One region of the Acetobacter ascendens genome, then DNA from elsewhere that is predicted to be linked to it. Evidence: riboswitches for the same ligand, from Rfam matches in the RefSeq annotation. Region 1 holds a riboswitch; each other region holds the start of a gene.

Region 1 (5,205 bases):
TGTTGGGGAAAGAAATGTACTTCTTACAGAAGTATGGAGCATCCACGGCCCGGCAGCGGCTCGTCTGGCAGATCTGTATCTGGAAAAATCTTTCCTCAATAACCGCATCAATATCAATGTAGGGCGCATTTCACTTACGCACACATATTCTACTTCTATTTTGCTGTGTACGTTCATGACCATGTGTTCTGCGCCCATGGCCATACGAGAACCGGCTGGTTGGAGCGTTTACCCCAAAACATCATGGGGCGGCACAGTGCGCTTTCGGCCCACGCATGATCTTACCCTGCGCACGGGTATTTATCGCATAGGCCCCAAAGCACGTGATAACACAGGTTGGGCATGGGGCGATGAACCTTATACAGGTATTCAAACCCCTATTGAGTTAACGTGGGAACCATTTTTTGGCACACGCAAGCTTCCCGGCCATTACAAAATTGGCTTTGGGCATGACACGTCACCTTACCCCGATATAGTTGGCACCATTCCCGCCGCTTTTGCTGGATCTGTGCATGTGCACAAGCTCAAACCGCGTGATACATTTTATATAGAGGCAGACCAAATGGTGTATCGCAGCCATGGCGAACATCAAATGGCTGGGGGATACGTGTTAGCCGGGTTCATTCATAACACGCCAAGTAACTCCACATTCTCAAACGAATTTTATGCAGGCGCTTCTCTGTTGGGCATTATCCCTCACCGCCCATTGGATCGTCTGGGCGTGATGTATTCCTATTACCAACTCAGTCCTCGTTTGGCCTATGGGCAGCGGATGCAAGAAGCCGCAGGCGTTCCGCTTGGACCCTACATCAATGGGCCACAAACGCATTCTGCGATTCTGGAGGCATATTACGGTATTCCCGTCACACCAGGCCTGGTTATTACACCTGAATTTGAATACATGATGCGCCCTGGAGAAACCTCGGTTATTCCCAATGCGATTCTGGCGGGGCTTAAAGTTATTGCCGCCCTATAAAGCAAAGCGAGACGCAAAAATATCTCACCTGCCCTGCTTTTCCCATACTGGCACCAAGCCCGCTTATTGCTAGAATATATTCTCAAACAGATGGATGGTGCTGCGCAAGCGGCTTGAAAGGGAATGCCGTGCACGGGTTTCTGCCTCATATTGAAGCAGAATCTCATAGTCGGCAGCTGCTCCCGCAACTGTAAGGGGAAGTTGGGCCTGCTGCCGGTCACGGCTAGCCACTGGCCGGTAACACGGCTGGGAAGGCAAAAGGTCTGACACACCATATCCCCAAGCCAGGAGACCTGCCTCCATCAGGCACATAACACTGGGCGGGATGAACCGGTAGCGGCAGGATAAGGCAGTAAAATGCACAAACATGCCTTTAGCTCATTTCTAACAGCACTGTTTCTTGTATGGAGCAGCCTATCTACTCATGCTCATGCAGAAAGCGCCTCCACACCAACCATAACGGGACAATGGATTACAGAAGACGGCAAAGGCGTGTTCGACGCGGAAATCTCACAGAAGGGTTGTACATCGGGTTAGATTATGAAAAAGTCTGTTTTACACAAAAGAATTTTTCATAAGCAATAAACGAACCCGATGCAGACAGAGTGTAGCGCAGGCGCGTATGAGTTTCCAGCCTCCTGTGGACGGCGTGTTGTGGCCCGTTTTGACGGGGGTCGCATGAGTTCGGATGGGGGCGTCATTCTGGTGAAGCAGGCTGATGACATTCTGGGGCTCAGCCGCCGCTTTGCTGCCTGTTTTCGCGATGAACGGCATCCCGGCTTTGTGGAATACCGGGTTGAAGACCTTGTCCGTCAGCGGATCATGGGCCTGGCACTGGGCTATGAAGACCTTAATGACCATGACGCTTTACGTCATGATCCTGTCATGGGTCTGGTATCGGGACGTCTGTCAGGAAGCCGGGCCAACTGTGCGGCACTGGCAGGAAAATCCACGCTGAACCGGCTAGAGCGCAGTGGGCAGCAGGCAGATCGTTACTGCCGGATCATTGCTGATCATGAGGCCCTGGCTACCCTGTTCGTGACGCTTTTCATGGACCAGCATGAGCGCGCACCCGCCCGGATCGTTCTGGATGTGGATGCCACCGATGACCGTATCCATGGCCATCAGGAAGGCCGGGCCTTTCATGGATATTACGGCCATAACTGCTATCTGCCGTTATACATCTTCTGCGGGGACCATCTCCTCAGCGCTACCCTGCGCACGGCAGACAGGGACCCGGGGAAGGAAGCACTGGCAGACATCCGCCGGATCGTGGAGCAGATCAGGAGCCGCTGGCCCCGGGTGCGTATCCTGGTGCGTGGGGACAGCGGTTTCGCCCGGGACAGTCTGATGACATGGTGCGAAGACAACCACGTTGACTTCCTGTTTGGGCTTGCAGGCAACACCCGCCTGTATGACCGGATTGCCTCTTTGTCCGCTGAGGTTCGTGACGAAGCCGCCACGACAGGCAGAGCTGCGCGCGGTTTCGCCTCCTTTGACTGGATCACAAAGGACAGCTGGACGCGCCGCAGGCGGGTCGTGGCCAAGGCCGAATGGCGCCACGGCAACCGCTATCATCGCTTCATTGTCACCACGCTACCGCAGGGAATGTCCGACCCCCGCCATCTCTACGAACAGATTTACTGCGCACGCGGGGATATGGAAAACCGCATCAAGGAATGCCAGATGGATCTGTTCTCAGACAGGACCTCGTCCCACACCATCCGGGCCAACCAGCTCCGGCTGTGGTTCTCGGCCGCAGCCTATGTCCTGCTGACCGCTCTGCAAAGACTGGCCCTTGGCCAGACCAGCCTGGAGACGGCGACCTGTGGCACCATACGCGCACGACTGCTCAAAATCGCGACACGTGTAACGCTCAGCGTCCGTCGGATTGTCCTGTCCATGCCGGACATGTTCCCCTGTCAGCATGAATTCGCCCTCGCTCATGCACGATTGCGAAGGCTCCGGCAGGCCATCTGAAGAAACAGACAGTGCACAGACCACATAGCTTCCACCAACACTGCCTTCTCAGGCCGTGACACCCTCACTGCGTTCAGAACCCGCCGCCAGAAGCAGAATATCGTCAATATTCCAGATCGGGCTCCTGTGGGATGACTGAATTCTACAAAATGACCCGAAATTGCCTCAAGTGTGAGAAATCCGCGTCGATATTCATACCTGTAGCGATAAGATGTGCGGAAATCTTATAGGGTTAAACCTAACACAAAATGAAGAAGCTTCTGGCCGCAGAAAAACAGAATGTAACCTTCAGATGCTCAAAGGCTTCCACCCAATGGAAGACCGGCATGACCATTGGAAAGGCCACATTTTTGACCCTCAAAGCAAAAATACTTACGATGCCATTATATGGGTAGCGGAAGACGGTGCCCTAAAACTGCATGGTTTTTTAGGTTTGGAACTCTTTGGCAGAACAGATACGTGGCAACCGTTTCATGGCCATATAGGTAATAACTGCCGCATTAACCCCTGAGCATACCTGCATCAACAGGGCATAAAATAGGTATTATGCCGTTATAACAGGTTGCAAGCTCAGACCTTCTCTATAAAACCATTCAGAATTTGGAATTCAATATTTCTCCGCAATGTTTCATTCCGACAGGGCGGAGCCCGGCTTTGTAGGGAGAACCCGAAGAATGAGACAAACGCACAAAGGGCAGCCTATAGCGGAGTGGTGTGCATCCCCTAACGCCATGCGCCTGAACAAGCTTTTACGCATGTCCCGACGAGATGTACTTTTAGGCGGCCTTGGTCTTTCTGTTGCAGGCACAACGGGTGCAGCCCTTGCGGCGGATACCATTCCTGCCACAGCAAACACTGAAGATCTGTCCCGCTTTATGCTGGTATCCCAGCGTCTGACAGATAGAGATGCGCTGAACTCCCAGATTGGTGCTGCCCTGTATGCCAATATCGTACAGGCCAACGCAGATCGGAAAGACCAACTCAACGCCCTGCATACTCTGCTAGAGCGAGAAAAATTTACAACAGCATCAGCCTTTGCACATGCTGCGGAAAAATCTGATCCAAAGCTTAAAAGATGTTATCCACGAAATTCTAACCGGCTGGTACCGGGGCATTGCAGATGGCAAGGTGGTGGTTTACCGCTCTGCCCTGATGTTCGACATCGCCAAGGATGCCGTTTACCCCAAAACCTACGCAACGGGCGGCCCATTCTACTGGACAAGCAAGCCACCAGAAGTTGCACGCCCCAAAGGGCACCCTGCACTTTCTGCTTCCGCCCTTGTTATCGAACCGACCTGATCTTACGGGATACCCCGCTTTATGCCCTCCGAAGAAAATCTTTCAGCCGACGTTGTGATCGTAGGATCAGGCGTTGCAGGTAGTTCTATTGCCAATGAACTGGCACGCGCCGGTATTTCCGTCATTGTGCTAGAAGCTGGCCCACGCGTTGACCGTCAGCATTTTGTAGAAAACTTCCGCAATCTGGAAAACAAACCCTCTTATCAGGGGCCATTCCCGGCTGTGCCTTGGGCTCGGCATCCGCCTGATCAGCAAACCCCTAACGAGTATCTGCATACCTCCGGCCCAAATGCCGAAGCCTATCAGCAGGTTTACCTACGCATGATGGGCGGCACCACATGGCACTGGGCTGGCTGTGCATGGCGTTACCTGCCATCAGACTTTGAACTGAAAACACGTTACGGTCAGGGCCGAGATTGGGCTTTGACATATGATGATCTGGAACCCTTTTACTATCAAGCAGAAGTCATGATGGGAGTTTGCGGGCCGGATCCTGCAGTGGAAGACCTTGGGTCCCCCCGCAAACAGCCTTATCCTATGGATGCGTTGCCCATTTCCTACGCTGCGCAGCAGTTCCGTAAGTTGATTCAGGAAAAAACGCCGTGGCGCGTGGTGCATGAACCACAGGCACGTAACACCCGCCCATATGATAACCGCCCAACGTGTGAAGGGCATAATAACTGCATGCCCATCTGCCCTATTGGGGCCATGTATAACGGCAGCTATTCCGTTTACCATGCAGAAGCCGCCGGGGCTAAATTTATACCCAACGCTGTGGTGTATAAGATTGAGCGAGACAGCGCGAACAAGCGCGTCACCGCTGTGCATTACTTTGACCCCGACAAAGGATCACACCGCGTTACGGGCAAATATTTTGTTATTGCCGCGCACTGCATTGAAACAGCCAAACTGCTCCTGCTTTCTGCCGATGAGCAAAGCCCGGATGGTGT
Region 2 (5,205 bases), 270 kb from region 1:
AGCCAGACCAGCAGCACAGCCCAGCGGGGCGCCAGCATATGTGCCACCCAAACCACCCGGAGGAACCGAATCCATTAGTTCCGCACGGCCGATTACGCCGGAAAGCGGGAAGCCACCTGCCAGAGATTTGGCAATGCACACCAGATCCGGTTCTACGCCAGAATGCTCAATACCAAACAGTTTGCCAGTACGGGCAAAGCCGCTCTGCACTTCATCGGCAATCAGTTTGATGCCGTGTTGGTCGCAAATAGCGCGCAGTTGTTTGAGCAGCGCTGTAGGGGCAACGCGGAAACCACCTTCACCCTGTACGGGCTCAATAATAATGGCAGCCACATTGTTGGGGGAAATATCAGCCGCAAACAGGAAGTTCAGCATCTTCAGGCTGTCTTCGACCGTGATGTCATGATCATCGGGGAAGGGAATATGGTAAACTTCGCCCGGCAGTGTGCCGAAAGGTGCCTTGTAAGGCAGCACCTTACCCGTAAGTGCAGAAGCCAGCAGTGTGCGCCCATGGAAGCCACCGCAAAAAGCAATGACGCCATTACGACCAGTTGCTGCACGCGCAATTTTTACAGCATTTTCTGTGGCTTCCCCACCCGTAGTGAAGAAGATGGTTTTGGCATCGCCAGAAAACGGTGCGCGGGCATTCAGCTTTTCGGCCAGCTCAATATAGGGCTCGTAAGCAGAAACCTGAAAAGCCGTGTGGGTAAAACGGTCTAGCTGTTTTTTAACAGCATCCATTACTTTTGGGTGGCGATGGCCAACGTTCAGAACGGCAATACCGCCTGCAAAATCAACATAGCGCTTGCCTTCCACATCCCAGATTTCGGCATTTTCTGCACGATCTGCAAAAACTGGGGTGGAGGTGGCAACACCGCGTGGCACAGCATTGGTGCGGCGGTTCAGAAGGTCTTTATTCGTGGCCATTAATACGGGCTCCCGGGAACTATGTTGCGGGCAAAGTTGTTTCTGTTTCGTAAAATGTTTCGCACAGGAGGGGGAGGAGATTTTTTGTTGCCTCTGTGGTGATAAAAAGTCACCAGTAATTTAGCGCATACATATTGTTTTGCGGAACCCTTACTTCTTATTGGGGCAGGGTGGGTGTGTTTTGCGTTTCCAGCTCTACCTGTTCCAAAAGCCAGTTTCGGAATGTGATGAGGGATTTTTTCTCCCACGTGGCAGTAGATGCGCGCAGAAGGTAGGCTCCTAAGGCCACTTCTCGCAAAGGGGTTTGCGTAGGTTGCACACGCACCAAATGGCCTGTTTCAAGATCATTCCCCAGCAGGAAAATATTGCCCAGAGCAATCCCTTCTCCGGCGCGCGCAGCAGCCAGTGTAATGTGGGCCTGCCAGAGGCGCGTTGCGGCTGGCAGTTTTGTGCAGGCAACATTTTGCGCATGCAACCACAGTTTCCATTCGGCTTCATCTTCTTCCTGTAACAAGGGTGCACGTAGCAAATCTGCTGTTGTGCGCGGTTGACCACCCAGTTCTGTCAGGCAGATGGGGGCAGCCACCGGAAAAACATCTGGCCTGGCAATAATCATGCTGCGTGTGTTGCGTGGCTCTGCTAACGGAGCATCATCTCGCACATAGCCGATATGCGCATGATTATCTGTTTCCACACCGGTAACATGGAACGCCGTATTGGCATCTACTGGGCGCAACATAATTTCCAGTTGAGGATGCGCGCGCCGAAAAGTGGAAAGCCGTGGCAACAGCCAATGGTAAGCAAAACCATGCGCGCAGGTAATGGTAAGGGGGGGCGTATGGTTGCGAATATCTGCCGTAGCTGTGGCTAGTTCTTCCAATAGCGGAGTGATGCGGGAATAATAAGTGTGGCCTGCTAATGTAAGGGTTCCCGTTTCCTTATCTCGCAAGGGGGTGCCCAGAATATTTTCCAGATCCCGAATGTGGCGGCTGATAGCTGCGTGATCTACGCGCAATTCTGCGGCAGCCCGTCTGATACCGCCCGTGCGCGCAAATGCCGTAAAGGCATTGAGCATGGCAAGAGGTGGAATGCGGTATCGTTGGTCCATAAGTCGCCAGTCTGGGAAAAGTCTGGAGAGACAGGTGGGTTAAAATGGGGCCTCTGGCAAGAGTGATACGCGTATATTCAGGCAAAGATTGAAATATGAGACAAAAATAAGGTAAGGGTTGCGCCGTCTTGCAACGGTCCCGCGCAAGCGGGTTTGAAAGGGAATGCCGGAGGCTCCAGTGTTGGAACCAAGTCGGCAACTGCCCTCGCAACTGTAGGCGGAGAGCATATTACTCCTTGGCCGCATCACAGCGGCAGCCACTGGTGGCAACATCGGGAAGGCTGAGCAATATGCAATGACCCGCAAGTCAGGAGACCTGCCGTTGTTGTCTTGTTTAACCGCCGGGCGAGGGAACCGGAGGTGGATCATGTACTATGTTTACTCATCTGCTTTTAGCAGGTTTTTCCCGTAATCCCTTTGGTTGTTTTGCCTTCATGCTGCGCGGTGAAGTGTAGCAATGCCTTGTTTTACAAATAGAATTTGGAAGAAAGTCCCATATTCTCTGCCCTGTTTGCTTCTGGCCGGAGGGGTATTAGGCAACTTGCCCGCCTTAGCGCATAGTGAAGAGACACAGGCGGAGCAGGACCGTCGCCGTCTGGGCAATTCAGGGCCATTGATTGAGCAGATTGATCCGGCCACGGTGCGGGATTCCCAGCGTGCGGCAGAAGCGGCGGCGGCCGAGAAAAAGGGCGATGACACGCCAGACATGAGTGACCACCTGCTGGGCAACATGTGGGGGGCGCGGGATTGGATGGCCAAACACGGCATCAGCTTTGATATTCAAGAAGTGGATGAACTGTGGGGCAACGCCACAGGGGGCACGGCCTCAGGGGCTGATGGCGCCAGTGGCTCAGGCACCGGCCCAGCCTATGATGGGGTAACCATGCCCACCCTGACAGTGGATCTGGAAAAGCTGATCGGCCTGAAGGGCGGCACATTCAATGTTAGCGCCCTTCAGTTGCGTGGGCGCTCCATCTCGCAGGATCATCTGGCCAACTTCAACCCGGTCAGCGGGTTTGAGGCCGATCGCTCCACCCGTCTGTTTGAGCTGTGGTATCAACAGTCCTTTCTGGACGGCAAGCTGGATGTAAAGATCGGGCAGCAGGATCTGGATACCGAGTTCCTGATCAGTGATTACGGGGCATTGTATCTGAACTCCAACTTTGGTTGGCCCATGGCCCCATCGGTCAACCTGTATGCGGGTGGCCCATCCTGGCCGCTGTCTTCTCCCGCCATTCGTATCCGCTATCGTCCGTCAGACAAGTTCACCTTCATGTTTGCGGCAGCAGATGACAACCCACCGGGGAATCGCAACAACTCCTTTGGTATCCAGAACGGCGGCAACAGCGCAGACCCCACCAATCAGAACACTCATGATGAGGATGGGGCCAACTTCAACATGGGCACCGGTGCGCTACTGATTACCGAACTACAATATGCCCTCAACCCCAACCCGATGACATGTCACATGTCACCAAGGATCCCGGTCTGCCGGGCATCTACAAGCTGGGTGGGTATTACGATACGGCTAAATTCCCTGATTATCGCTACAACAATCAGGGGAAGGCTTTAGGGAGTGCGGCTGATACCACGGGTATTCCACGGTGGGATCGGGGCAACTGGATGGTTTATGGTATTATTGACCAGATGATCTGGCGGCCCTCACTTCAGTCTCCACAGTCTGTTGGCATTTTTGCGCGTGCTACAGGCAATGGTGGGGACCGCAACATGATCAGCTTTGCCATTGATGCGGGCATCAACCTCAAGGCGCCCTTCAAGGGGCGTGACAATGACACGGTTGGTCTGGGCTGGGGCATTGGCCGGGCTTCTTCTGGCCAGCGGCGGTATGATCGCAATTCTGGCGCACCTGTGCAGGGCAATGAAAACCATCTGGAACTCACCTATCAGGCGCAGGTGACCCCTTGGTGGGTCATGCAGCCGGACTTCCAGTATGTCTGGCATCCCTCTGGCGGTGTGACAGACTGGACAGGCAATCGCCTCGTCGGGAATGAAGCCGTCTTCGGACTCCGCTCCAATATCACTTTCTAGGGGTGGGGAGAGCAGCAGGCGTGTTCGGAATACCCTTGCTGTTAGGCTTTGTCATTCTATGATGAGGGCCGACCAAACCATGACGTTCTGTTTCAAGCTCTTTTGTGCCTGCTCCGGTAGGCTCTATTAAAAAGGATATAACATCATGAACACATCTGTTCATACAGCTATGCCAGTTGCCGTCGCGGGCCAGAGCATTCCGGTTCGTGCCATTTTGCCTTGGGCCGTTTTTGGCCTGATTGTTTCTGCACTACTGATCTACTTTGTGGGTGCAGAGCAGGGTGCCACTTCCCTAATTTCCGGGCACGCCGTACATGAGTTTGTGCATGATGGCCGCCACCTGCTTGGTTTCCCCTGCCACTAAGGCACTAAAAGAAAGTTTCACTCATGGTTGGTCGTCTTTTAGCCCGCGGCATGGTCGCGGGCATTCTGGCTGCATTGCTTTCTTTTGTTTTTGCAAAGGTTTTTGGTGAACCGCAGGTGGCTTTGGCCATTGCGTTTGAAGCGGCGCAGGATGCTGCCGCAGGTGCCGCACCAGAACCTGAAATTGTCAGCCGTAGCGTGCAGGCATCGTGGGGACTACTTACTGCTGTGTTAATGTACGGTGCCGCATATGGCGGTATTTTTGCTATTGTTTTTGCGTTTGCTTACCAACGCCTTGCAGCATTAAGCCCACGCAGTATGGCATTATTGCTTTCTGGGGTTGGGTTTTTAACGTTTGTACTGATACCAGACCTAAAATATCCACCAAACCCGCCAGCAGTTGGTCAGGAAGAAACCATTGGCTTACGGACGGAGATGTATTTTGCAATGGTTGGCCTTTCCATTGCAATTTCCATGATTTCTCTATTGGTAGGACGGGCACTGTCTCATGTTATAGGCTATTGGAACGCAGCTGTGTGTAGCATTGTTCTAGGGCTTGCGCTTGTTGCTGCGGTGCAGTTTGGCCTGCCGGATATCAATGAAGTGCCGGATAATTTTCCCGCTGTAGTGCTTTGGCGTTTTCGGGAAGCATCCATAGGAATGCAGATTGTTTTATGGTCAGTTCTGGGGGTGGTTTTTGGTGCTTTGGCAGAAAAATGTCTGCCATCGCCCAATGGTACAGTGCGGAAGGCTGCTTG
Region 3 (5,205 bases), 910 kb from region 1:
GGAATGCTCGTGGAGACCAACGGTTAAGAATAGCCGGCAGCACGGAAGAATTGGGAGCACGGCCTGGCGCTGTTGTCATGGTTTTTCCCGTAGCAAGAAACGGTTCTGAATTTATGAAAGAGCCTGCTGTCCTGCGATCCGCCGGAGTAATTCAGCATGTGGTGCATGAATACGCCCACATAGCGCATCACGATGAGCGCGCTCTAATGGGTTATGGGCAGATAGCCCAGCATTGCCTGCCAAACCAAGTAAAGCAGATGTAAAGTCAGCGGCAGCATCAACAACACGTGTCTTTATAACCGCTGCATGAGCTTTCAGTTCATGGGGTGGACGAGCAGCTTCTACATCCATGGCGTAAAGCCGGAGCAGCATGGCGTTCATGTGTAATGTAATGGTAAATCCCCCAACGGCATCGCGCATTGAAGGTAACGTTGCCAGCGGTGCCCCCAGATTAGATGGAACACGGGTTTTCAGGAACTCACAAAACCATGCCAGTGCAGAGGTTGCGATACCATTATACAAAGCACCCAATAGCCCAGTATTCCATATAACGAGGGTATTGCGCCCTGCTGGTGGTGCATCAGGCGCATAGAGTTCTAGCGCGGCATCGGGTGGCAGGATAACATTTGTAAATGTAACTTCATGGCTATTGCTGGCACGCATGCCGATGTGATCCCAGTTTTCAAGCACATGGATCCCATCTGCTTTGGCTGGCACAATAAATGTACCAACCTGCGCGGGGTCATCATCTGTGCGAGCACGTACCAAAAGCCAAGATAAACCGGGAATACCTGTTACATAGGCCTTTCGCCCAGTTAAACTCCATCCGGTTGCCGTACGGGTGGCTATTGTGCTGGGCAGTCCACCCCGAGAGGCAGAACCAAGATCAGGTTCAGCTAGCAGGATATTCAGCAGTTGATCGTGCTGTTCATCTTCTATCCAACGGGGCATATCTCCAGATCCGAACTCATGGTGAGCAATGGCGGCACGCACCATGTAATGATTGACCATAACTAGCGCTGTAGAGGCATCCCCCTGAGCAATCTGTCCAACGATGTCCTGCACAACACCTAGAGTGAAGGGAGTAGGGCGCTCTGGTGTGGATATACGTAAAGACAGCAGACCTGCCTGACGTAGATCATCAATATTTTCCTGTGCAAAAACCCCAGTGCGATCATGATGAGCTGCCCGTGTGGCAAACTGCTGTTTGAGATGCGTAGCTGCATCAATGGCATCGTGCACGGTCTGTAGATCAATCGACATGGAATATATATTTCACCATTTTCATGAGGTGGTAATGAAATATAACATTTATGACGTGAATATATATGTCAATGAGAGATTTTTTCCTCAAGAAAGATGTGAAGTGGTTAGCTAAATTTCGATTCACTGAAAGAGGGCGTTCGAAACTTATATGGCACCTTATTTGCGCACGTGATCAAAAAGGATTCTCTTTTAAATTCACTATATATAATTGTTATTATATTAAAAATATATCTTTTAAAAACAAATAAATACAAAAATTCAGTAAGTGATTTTTAGAGGGAAAATTCTCGATCTAGCACTTCTCACAACATAAAACTACATTAAATAGTAATTATTTTATTGACTCATTTATAATGGTTGTTAGCGTGTTGAAACGTAAAATGCGCATTAAAAATAGTTGTTATATGTAAGCAACGAGGTCGCAATGACATATCATGCACGTTCCTCTCAGAATTTTTCTCCACGGATTGATGCGCTTGCGCAAAAGCTACGTCCCATTTTTGCACGTATTGCAGATGGTGCCATTGATCGGGAAGAAAACCGTATTCTGGCCCATGATGCCGTAAGAGCCCTTTTGGAAATTCACGGATGAGCGTTTCGGCGTAGCATGAGGCTTCCCATGGCGATGTGGATCATGGCCTCTGCGACGTCGATCCGCTGTTCGTAGTCCTTCACAAGGCGACGCCAGCGGATCATCCAACCGAAGGTCCGTTCCACAACCCACCGACGCGGCAGGATTTCAAACCCTTTTGCTGTCTCTGACCGCCGGATGATCTCGACTGTGAAGTCGAGAAAAGTGGCCTTATCCATCAACTGGAGGCGGTCATAGGCTCCATCGGCAAACAGGTGCTTCACCCAAGGCCAGCGTTTACGAATGGCATCAAGGATCATCTGTCCTCCTGCACTGTCCGAAATATCGGCTGTTGTCAGCTGGACCAGGAGAAGGCGGCCATCCGTATCAACTGCGATGTGACGTTTCCGACCGACGATCTTCTTGCCTGCGTCATAACCACGTGTCTTTGCGTGGGGTGCCTTGATACTCTGGCTATCAATGACACCACCCGATGGACTGGTTTCGCGTCCTGTCGCTTCACGATCGAGCATCAGACAGACATCATGAATGGTCTGGAACAGGAAACGGCGCATCAGCCTGCGGAACCACCAGTAAACCGTTTGCCATGGGCCAAAATGAACCGGAAGCATCTCCCAACCGCAGCCTGAGCGCACGAGATAGCGCAGAGCATTGATGATCTCACGGAAATCGGTTGTCCGTTTCCGACCACGCCGGTTCGCAGGGGGCATCAGAGGCGCTATGCGCTCCCATTCCTCATCTGTCAGATCAGACGGATAGCGTTTCGTCTTGCGTGTAATTCCGGCCATGCGGCCTCGTTGTGCTGGCGTCCACATCCTGCCTTTGAATCACGCTCAAAACCTCTTGAAAACCTATCATAGCGAATTTCCAAAAGGGCTCTAACAGGCGATGGGCCGGGGTGCACGTACAATGGCTTTTATTGATGATAGCCTTGTTGGGTATAATAATTTCCTTGAGCAATCATTTTATGAAGATGCACGTTTTTGAGTATCATGATTCAGTCCTCCAGTATCAGGCGAGATACCTCGTGCACGCAAAAGTTGCCTTAGTGCCAGAATAACCGGAAAAACCTCGGCGTTATGATCACCGCCAAGATCTTTCCATGCGCGCTGCTCAAGCTCCACAATTTCACGATCTTCGAAAAAGACACGTTCTGTAAAAGCAATAAGTAATGGCCATGCCAGATCTAGCAATAGGGGCACTTTTAATCGTCGGATAGAGAGCAAACCAAAAACACGATTGGTCAGTTCTTCGCTATCTTGCGGAACGTAGGAAATCCATAGCTCCATAACGGGTTCATCAATGCCCTGCGTTTCGATCCTGAGAGTTTGATAAGGATATTGAGTACGAATGGTCATGATATCACGATAAGCAAAGTCACGGCCATCGCGCCGCCTTTGGCCATAAATCAGTGCTTCACTAATAGGCTGCTTGCCTCCTGTTCTGGCAAAGGTGTAACGCGCTTCAACAAAATTTTCTCCACTCTCCATGCCAAGAAAACGCGGTTTCATCTTGCCCACAAGTTTGCTGTGCAAAACTTGATGATTCATATCCATGAGGTTTTCATGCATAAAACTGTAATGGCAATTCACCACCTGTCCGAAACGGCGCGTCCGGTAATGCCTGTCGCTTACCCGCGGAAAGTTAGGCAACGGTACGGTGTTGGCAAGTGTTTGGTCTCCCATAAACACAAAAAGAAGGCCGCCTTTTTCCTGACATGCCCATGTTTTCAGCTTAAGGCAGGTTGCTCCGGGCTGGGGGTTTGGTGCAACAGATTGTCCCTCGCGGTTAAATGTTATGCCATGCGCCATACAGGTGATGAGGTTGTTATGCACGTCTCCCTTACCAAGGAGCACTTGGCGATGAGGGCAAAGTCCATCTAGGGCATAAGGTAGCCCAGTGAGCGGGCGGACAATAACAATATGATGCCCGGCAAAAACAACATCGAGGGCCTTTCCGCGTTTTACTTCGCGCGACCATGCGAGAGGATACCAGAAGTTTGGATTACTTTTGACGCGTCTTAAATCAGTTTGTTTGAGATCGACGGTGTTTGAACCGGCTGCGCGGAATCCATTTTGCATTGTTTGGGCCATTCATTAAGGCCTGCTGGAAACGAAAGAGTAAGGCAATAAGAATTGATAATGCTTGCCGTTCTGTACGTATCAGCAGACAAATGTCATCCAAAGCCGCATCACTAAATGATGCTCTTTTGGAATAGATGTACTGACAGGGGAAAAAGGGGTTTATTTACACTATCCTGCACAGATAACTGGCAAAGCACCAGACTGTAGAAGATATTGCAGCATACGAGGTAAGGCAGTTGGACATAGTAACTTCCCCCACCTTCGGTACATCCCGCCCGACGGTATGGTGGCTGAACGATGGCAGGTCTCCTGGCTTGCGGATCAGAACCGCTTGGCTCTACCTTCCCATCTCCATTTGGAGACAGTGGTTCACGTTATCCGTGAACGAACCAGCGGCTACCGCTTACAGTTGCGGGAGCAGCCCCGACTAGGCATCTGAAAAAAACGATAAGACCAGATGCTGACGGTGTTCCCTATTAACCCGCTCGCGCGGGGCCATCGTGGTTTTTGGTGAGGCAGTTTGTAACTTATCTTTTGATAAGAGCAAAGCAGAATTACAGAATAGGATGAAATGCTGATATCAAATTTGTGCAATGGTAATCCCCCCATAAAAAGAGTGGCTTTTGAATGAGAATTTTCTCAGCGTAAGAATTGAGGAGATTCTGATGAAGAGTGATCGCTTTACTGACGCCCAGATCATGGGTGTGATCCGCCAGGCTGAGGGCGGTGTCCCGGTTCCTGACCTGTGCCGGGAGCATGGGATTAGCAACGCCACGTTTTACCGGTGGCGCGCGAAATATGGCGGCATGGATGCTTCGATGATCAGTCAGATGAAGGCTTTGGAAGAGGAGAACCGTCGGCTGAAGCGCATGTATGCGGATTTGAGCATGCAGACGGATATCCTGAAGGAAGCCCTTGGAAAAAAATGAAGCGGCCAGCCCAGCGCCGGGAACTGGCCGCACAAGCTGTGGCGCATCATGGGGTCAGCATTGCGCTGGCCTGTCGGATTTTTGGGATATCCGAGGCCTGCTTTCGCTATCGTCCGCGACTGGCAGCGGAGAACGACAGGATTGCCGCTCTTCTGGTGGGACTGACCCAGGCTCACAGGAGATGGGGATTTGGTCTGTGTTTCCTGTATCTGCGCAATGTGCAGGGACAGCTCTGGAATCATAAGCGGGTTTATCGGATCTATCGGGAACAGGAACTCAACCTGCGGATTAAACCCCGCAAGCGTCTGGTTCGCGAAAAGCCAGAAAAGCTGTC
Region 4 (5,205 bases), 1.2 Mb from region 1:
TCCTTCATCTGCCGTCCTTTCGCGCAGTCGTTTCTTCCAACGACCATTCTGGCACATTGCGATGCCGTGCGGGGAGGACGGCAATCACCCCATCTCACACTTGAGGCAATTTCAGGTCATTTTGTAGAATTCAGTCATCCCACAGGAGCCCGATCTGGAATATTGACGATATTGTGCTTCTGGCGGCGGGTTCTGAACGCAGTGAGGGTGTCACGGCCTGAGAAGGCAGTGTTGGTGGAAGCTATGTGGTCTGTGCACTGTCTGTTTCTTCAGATGGCCTGCCGGAGCCTTCGCAATCGTGCATGAGCGAGGGCGAATTCATGCTGACAGGGGAACATGTCCGGCATGGACAGGACAATCCGACGGACGCTGAGCGTTACACGTGTCGCGATTTTGAGCAGTCGTGCGCGTATGGTGCCACAGGTCGCCGTCTCCAGGCTGGTCTGGCCAAGGGCCAGTCTTTGCAGAGCGGTCAGCAGGACATAGGCTGCGGCCGAGAACCACAGCCGGAGCTGGTTGGCCCGGATGGTGTGGGACGAGGTCCTGTCTGAGAACAGATCCATCTGGCATTCCTTGATGCGGTTTTCCATATCCCCGCGTGCGCAGTAAATCTGTTCGTAGAGATGGCGGGGGTCGGACATTCCCTGCGGTAGCGTGGTGACAATAAAGCGATGATAGCGGTTGCCGTGGCGCCATTCGGCCTTGGCCACGACCCGCCTGCGGCGCGTCCAGCTGTCCTTTGTGATCCAGTCAAAGGAGGCAAAGCCGCGCGCCGCTTTGCCTGTCGTGGCGGCTTCGTCACGAACCTCAGCGGACAAAGAGGCAATCCGGTCATACAGGCGGGTGTTGCCTGCAAGCCCGAACAGGAAGTCAACGTGGTTGTCTTCGCACCATGTCATCAGACTGTCCCGGGCGAAACCGCTGTCCCCACGCACCAGGATACGCACCCGGGGCCAGCGGCTCCTGATCTGCTCCACGATCCGGCGGATGTCTGCCAGTGCTTCCTTCCTCGGGTCCCTGTCTGCCGTGCGCAGGGTAGCGCTGAGGAGATGGTCCCCGCAGAAGACATACAGGGGAAGATAGCAGTTATGGCCGTAATATCCATGAAAGGCCCGGCCTTCCTGATGGCCATGGATACGGTCATCGGTGGCATCCACATCCAGAACGATCCGGGCGGGTGCGCGCTCATGCTGGTCCATGAAAAGCGTCACGAACAGGGTAGCCAGGGCCTCATGATCAGCAATGATGCGGCAGTAACGATCTGCCTGCTGCCCACTGCGCTCTAGCCGGTTCAGCGTGGATTTTCCTGCCAGTGCCGCACAGTTGGCCCGGCTTCCTGACAGACGTCCCGATACCAGACCCATGACAGGATCATGACGTAAAGCGTCATGGTCATTAAGGTCTTCATAGCCCAGTGCCAGGCCCATGATCCGCTGACGGACAAGGTCTTCAACCCGGTATTCCACAAAGGCAGGATGCCGCTCATCGCGAAAACATGCAGCAAAGCGGCGGCTGAACCCCAGACTATCATCGACCTGCTTTACCAGGATGACACCGCCATCCGAACTCATGCGACCCCCGTCAAAACGGGCTACAACACGCCGTCCATAGGAGGCTGGAAATTCATACGCGCCTGCGCTACACTCTGTCTGCATCGGGTTTTCTTATAGCTTACGAAAATTTCTTTTACACAAAATAGACTTTTTCATAATCTAACCCGATGTACAACCCTTCCGTGAGATTTCCGCGTCGAAGCATCCATGCCGCCATATTTCGCGCGCCACCGGTAAAACGTGGCGTTGCTAATCCCATGCTCCCGGCACAGGTCAGGAACCGGGACACCGCCCTCAGCCTGGCGGATCACACCCATGATCTGGGCGTCAGTAAAGCGATCACTCTTCATCAGAATCTCCTCAATTCTTACGCTGAGAAAATTCTCATTCAAAAGTCACTCTTTTTATGGGGGGATTACCATACAGATCCACAACTCCATCACGGGATCCTCAATCCCTTGCGTTTCAATACGCAGGCTCTGATAGGGATATTGTGTCCTGATGGTCATGACGTCCCGATAGGCAAAATCCCGACCATCACGGCGTCTCTGGCCGTAAATCAGCGCCTCACTCAAAGGCTGCTTGCCGCCCGTTCGTGCAAACGTTTAACGGGCCTCAACAAAATCATCTCCGTGATCCATTCCCAGAAACCGTGGCTTCATTTTGCCGACAAGTCGGCTATGCAGAACCTGGTGATTCATATCCATCAGGTTTTCATGCATGAAACTGTAATGACAGTTCACCACCTGGCGGAAGCGCCGCGTGCGGTAACGTCTGTCTCTCACCCTTGGAAAGTCAGGGAATGGGGTTTTGTCCGCAAGAGACTGATCCCCCATAAAAACAAAAATGAGCCCATCTTTTTCCCGGCAGGCCCAGGTCCTGAGACGCAGACATTGCGCTTCGGCAGAAACATTGGGCGAAACACATTGTCCGTCTCGGTTATATTTCAAACCATGAGCGATACAGCTTAGAAGATCACCATGGACCTCTCCTTTGGCGAGCAGAACCTGCCGATGGGCGCACAGGCCATCCAGAGCGTAAGGCACACCGCTTTTGGGACGCACGACGACGATATGCCGTCCTGCAAACCGGACATCGATTGCCTTTTCCCGTCCCAATTCACGGGACCAGGCGACAGGATACCAGAAGTCCGGATTGGTTCTGACTCGTCTTAAATCGATCTGTGCCGCGCACACTGAATGGTCTGAAATTTAGTGAAGCTCGTTTTCCATTGCCTCGGCATTTCAACTGGCTCAGCACAAAGCGAAACGAAGCAACACCCCGACATGGAGCATTGTGCCGTCTCTCACAGTTTCTCTGAGCAAGTGTACCCGTTACCAATACCGGACAGAATGGGTCATTGTCCGGTGACTGAATCTCAAGTTTCTAACGGATCAATGCTGTCTGCAGCACAAAAGCGTCATTCGTATATCGGCCACAAATGATGGGGTAAAAAACTCTGGCCTGAAAAGAGCCGTCGCCTGATTCATCAGGAACGACCGAGGCATGAGGCAGACAGGCATATATTCTCTCCTCTCTTCGGTCATCCCGCCCGACGGTTGGTGGCTGAGCAATGGCAGGTCTCCTGGCTCACGGATCATGGCCAACTGGTTCCAACCTTCCCGTCCCCTATGGGAACAGTGGTCCACGTTCAGGGCGAACGAACCAGCGGCATACCGCCTACAGTTGCGGGAGCAGCCTCCGACTTCGCGCCTGGACGGTCGTCTGACCAGTGCGTGACGGAGTTCCCTATTAACCCGCTTGCGCGGGACCATTGAAGCGTTTGCCTCTGTAACATGCCGCCAAACGCATCCAGCGTGCAAGCTGGAACATCATGGATGGGGCAGAAGGCAGATATCAGTTTTTCGCATGTAGAACATCCGTCTGACTCGCCAACACGCCGGAAAACAAGCGCCCCGTTGATAATGTCTCTGGCTTTATCTCCTCCGGGTAAGGCTTTGCTTCCATCAACCCATGAACGATATTTATGTTTTTATGAAATAAAATCATTTTTGTTCACTGTATCATTCGGGCATAAAGCAGACACCGCGCTTACCAGCACACATGATGATGACCACGACCTGAGAGAACTGGAAACGAAATTTGGGGCCATCTTGAATCCCCATAAATCAAATTCTGGTTTTTCGTGGTAAAAGAGATGCAGAGCCATAATGATTAAGGACTTTACATTCAGTATCAATCGACTTCGCTTTGATGAGAACTATCATCCATCCGATAAGACACGCCTCACGACCAATTTCGCCAATCTGGCGAGAGGGGAAAGCCGTCAGGAAAACCTGCGTAATGTCCTGCTGATGATTGACAATCGTTTCAATGATCTGGCCCATTGGGATAACCCCAATAGGGATCGCTATTCCGTCGAGCTTGAAATCATTTCCGTCGACATGGATATCGATTTTTCTGGCAAAAGCGACAGCTTTCCGCTGATCGAAGTTCTGAACACGACGATTGTCGATAAAAAAGCCAACAAGCGCATAGATGGTCTCGCAGGGAACAGTTTTTCCTCGTATGTGCGGGACTATGACTTCAGCGTGTTGCTACCGAAATATAACAAAGATAAGCCAGAATTTAGCGTTCCTGATAATTACGGGAACTTGCATGGAAATCTTTTTAAGAGCGTTGTGAATTCCACGGCGTACAAAAATAATTTCAGGAAGCCCCCTGTCATATGCCTTAGTGTCTCAACCAATCGGATCTATCATCGAACAGAAAATCAGCATCCTGTATTGGGTATTGAATATCAGCAGCGCGAATTTTCCCTGACGGATTACTATTTTGAAAAAATGGGAATGCAGGTTCGCTATTTTATGCCACCCAATAGCATGGCACCATTGGCGTTCTATTTCTCCGGCGATCTGCTGTCTGATTACTCCGCTCTTGAGCTTATCAGCACCATCAGCACGATGGAGTCTTTCCAGAAAGTTTACCGTCCTGAAATTTACAATGCCAATTCTGCTGCTGCCGATTGTTATCAGCCGAGCCTGAAGAATCAGGACTATTCAAATACCCGAATTGTCTACGATCGCGAGGAGCGCAGCCAGCTGGCGACCGCACAGGGGAAATATACGGAAGAGAATTTCATCAAGCCGTATCACGATGTTCTTGAGCAGTGGTCTGCCAGTTACGCCGTTTGATCAATCAGAAACACAAGGCCATCTCTTATGAAAACACTGCTCCCTACCTCAACGGCCGGCAGCCTGCCCAAACCTTCATGGCTTGCCAAACCCGAGACGCTCTGGTCACCCTGGAAATTGCAGGGTGAGGAACTGATCAAGGGTAAACAGGATGCGCTAAGTCTGACCCTGGACGATCAGGATCGTGCCGGAATTGATATCGTCAGCGATGGTGAGCAGACACGTCAGCATTTCGTCACAACGTTTATTGAGCATCTCAGTGGTGTCGACTTCGAAAACCGTCAGATGGTTAAAATTCGCAACCGCTACGATGCAAGTGTGCCGTCAGTCGTAGGCACCGTGACGCGTGAGAAGCCGGTCTTTGTCGAGGATGCGAAGTTTTTACGCACACTGACGAAGAAGCCCATCAAGTGGGCGCTGCCTGGCCCTATGACCATGATCGATACACTTTATGACGGCCACTATAAAAGTCGCGAGAAACTGGCCTGGGACTTCGC

Evidence for each region. A riboswitch is a leader RNA that binds a small molecule or an ion and turns the genes downstream of it on or off. The one in region 1 is predicted to bind cobalamin.
Region 2: it holds a riboswitch for cobalamin, as region 1 does, so the genes downstream of both, A4S02_RS13195 (carbohydrate porin) here and A4S02_RS00585 (DUF2147 domain-containing protein) in region 1, are expected to answer to the same signal.
Region 3: it holds a riboswitch for cobalamin, as region 1 does, so the genes downstream of both, A4S02_RS04930 (aromatic ring-hydroxylating oxygenase subunit alpha) here and A4S02_RS00585 (DUF2147 domain-containing protein) in region 1, are expected to answer to the same signal.
Region 4: it holds a riboswitch for cobalamin, as region 1 does, so the genes downstream of both, A4S02_RS15105 (Rieske 2Fe-2S domain-containing protein) here and A4S02_RS00585 (DUF2147 domain-containing protein) in region 1, are expected to answer to the same signal.

Annotation. Positions count from the first base shown of each region.
Region 1 covers NZ_CP015164.1:111,867-117,071, reverse strand. The annotation lists gene A4S02_RS00590 (carbohydrate porin) at 1-976, shown strand, start outside; cobalamin riboswitch at 1,054-1,291, shown strand; gene A4S02_RS00585 (DUF2147 domain-containing protein) at 1,334-1,513, shown strand; gene A4S02_RS00580 (IS1380 family transposase) at 1,571-2,956, shown strand; partial or broken gene A4S02_RS00575 (DUF2147 domain-containing protein) at 3,144-3,467, shown strand; partial or broken gene A4S02_RS00570 (sorbitol dehydrogenase family protein) at 3,580-4,255, shown strand; gene A4S02_RS00565 (GMC family oxidoreductase) at 4,277-5,205, shown strand, end outside.
Region 2 covers NZ_CP015164.1:2,698,105-2,703,309, forward strand. The annotation lists gene gabT (4-aminobutyrate--2-oxoglutarate transaminase) at 1-927, opposite strand, end outside; gene A4S02_RS13190 (LysR substrate-binding domain-containing protein) at 1,085-2,035, opposite strand; cobalamin riboswitch at 2,153-2,373, shown strand; partial or broken gene A4S02_RS13195 (carbohydrate porin) at 2,493-4,084, shown strand; gene A4S02_RS13200 (CbtB domain-containing protein) at 4,230-4,448, shown strand; gene A4S02_RS13205 (CbtA family protein) at 4,472-5,205, shown strand, end outside.
Region 3 covers NZ_CP015164.1:1,019,482-1,024,686, reverse strand. The annotation lists gene A4S02_RS04945 (nitroreductase family protein) at 1-79, opposite strand, end outside; gene A4S02_RS04940 (acyl-CoA dehydrogenase family protein) at 112-1,263, opposite strand; partial or broken gene A4S02_RS15505 (acyl-CoA dehydrogenase family protein) at 1,691-1,840, shown strand; gene A4S02_RS04935 (IS5-like element IS12528 family transposase) at 1,849-2,673, opposite strand; gene A4S02_RS04930 (aromatic ring-hydroxylating oxygenase subunit alpha) at 2,824-3,939, opposite strand; cobalamin riboswitch at 4,225-4,457, opposite strand; one part of gene A4S02_RS04920 (IS3 family transposase) at 4,608-4,869, shown strand; one part of gene A4S02_RS04920 (IS3 family transposase) at 4,869-5,205, shown strand, end outside.
Region 4 covers NZ_CP015164.1:1,743,726-1,748,930, reverse strand. The annotation lists gene A4S02_RS08395 (IS110 family RNA-guided transposase) at 1-8, opposite strand, end outside; gene A4S02_RS08390 (IS1380 family transposase) at 270-1,655, opposite strand; partial or broken gene A4S02_RS15110 (transposase) at 1,751-1,903, opposite strand; partial or broken gene A4S02_RS15105 (Rieske 2Fe-2S domain-containing protein) at 1,970-2,764, opposite strand; cobalamin riboswitch at 3,112-3,344, opposite strand; gene A4S02_RS08370 (DUF1852 domain-containing protein) at 3,725-4,708, shown strand; gene A4S02_RS08365 (methionine synthase) at 4,736-5,205, shown strand, end outside.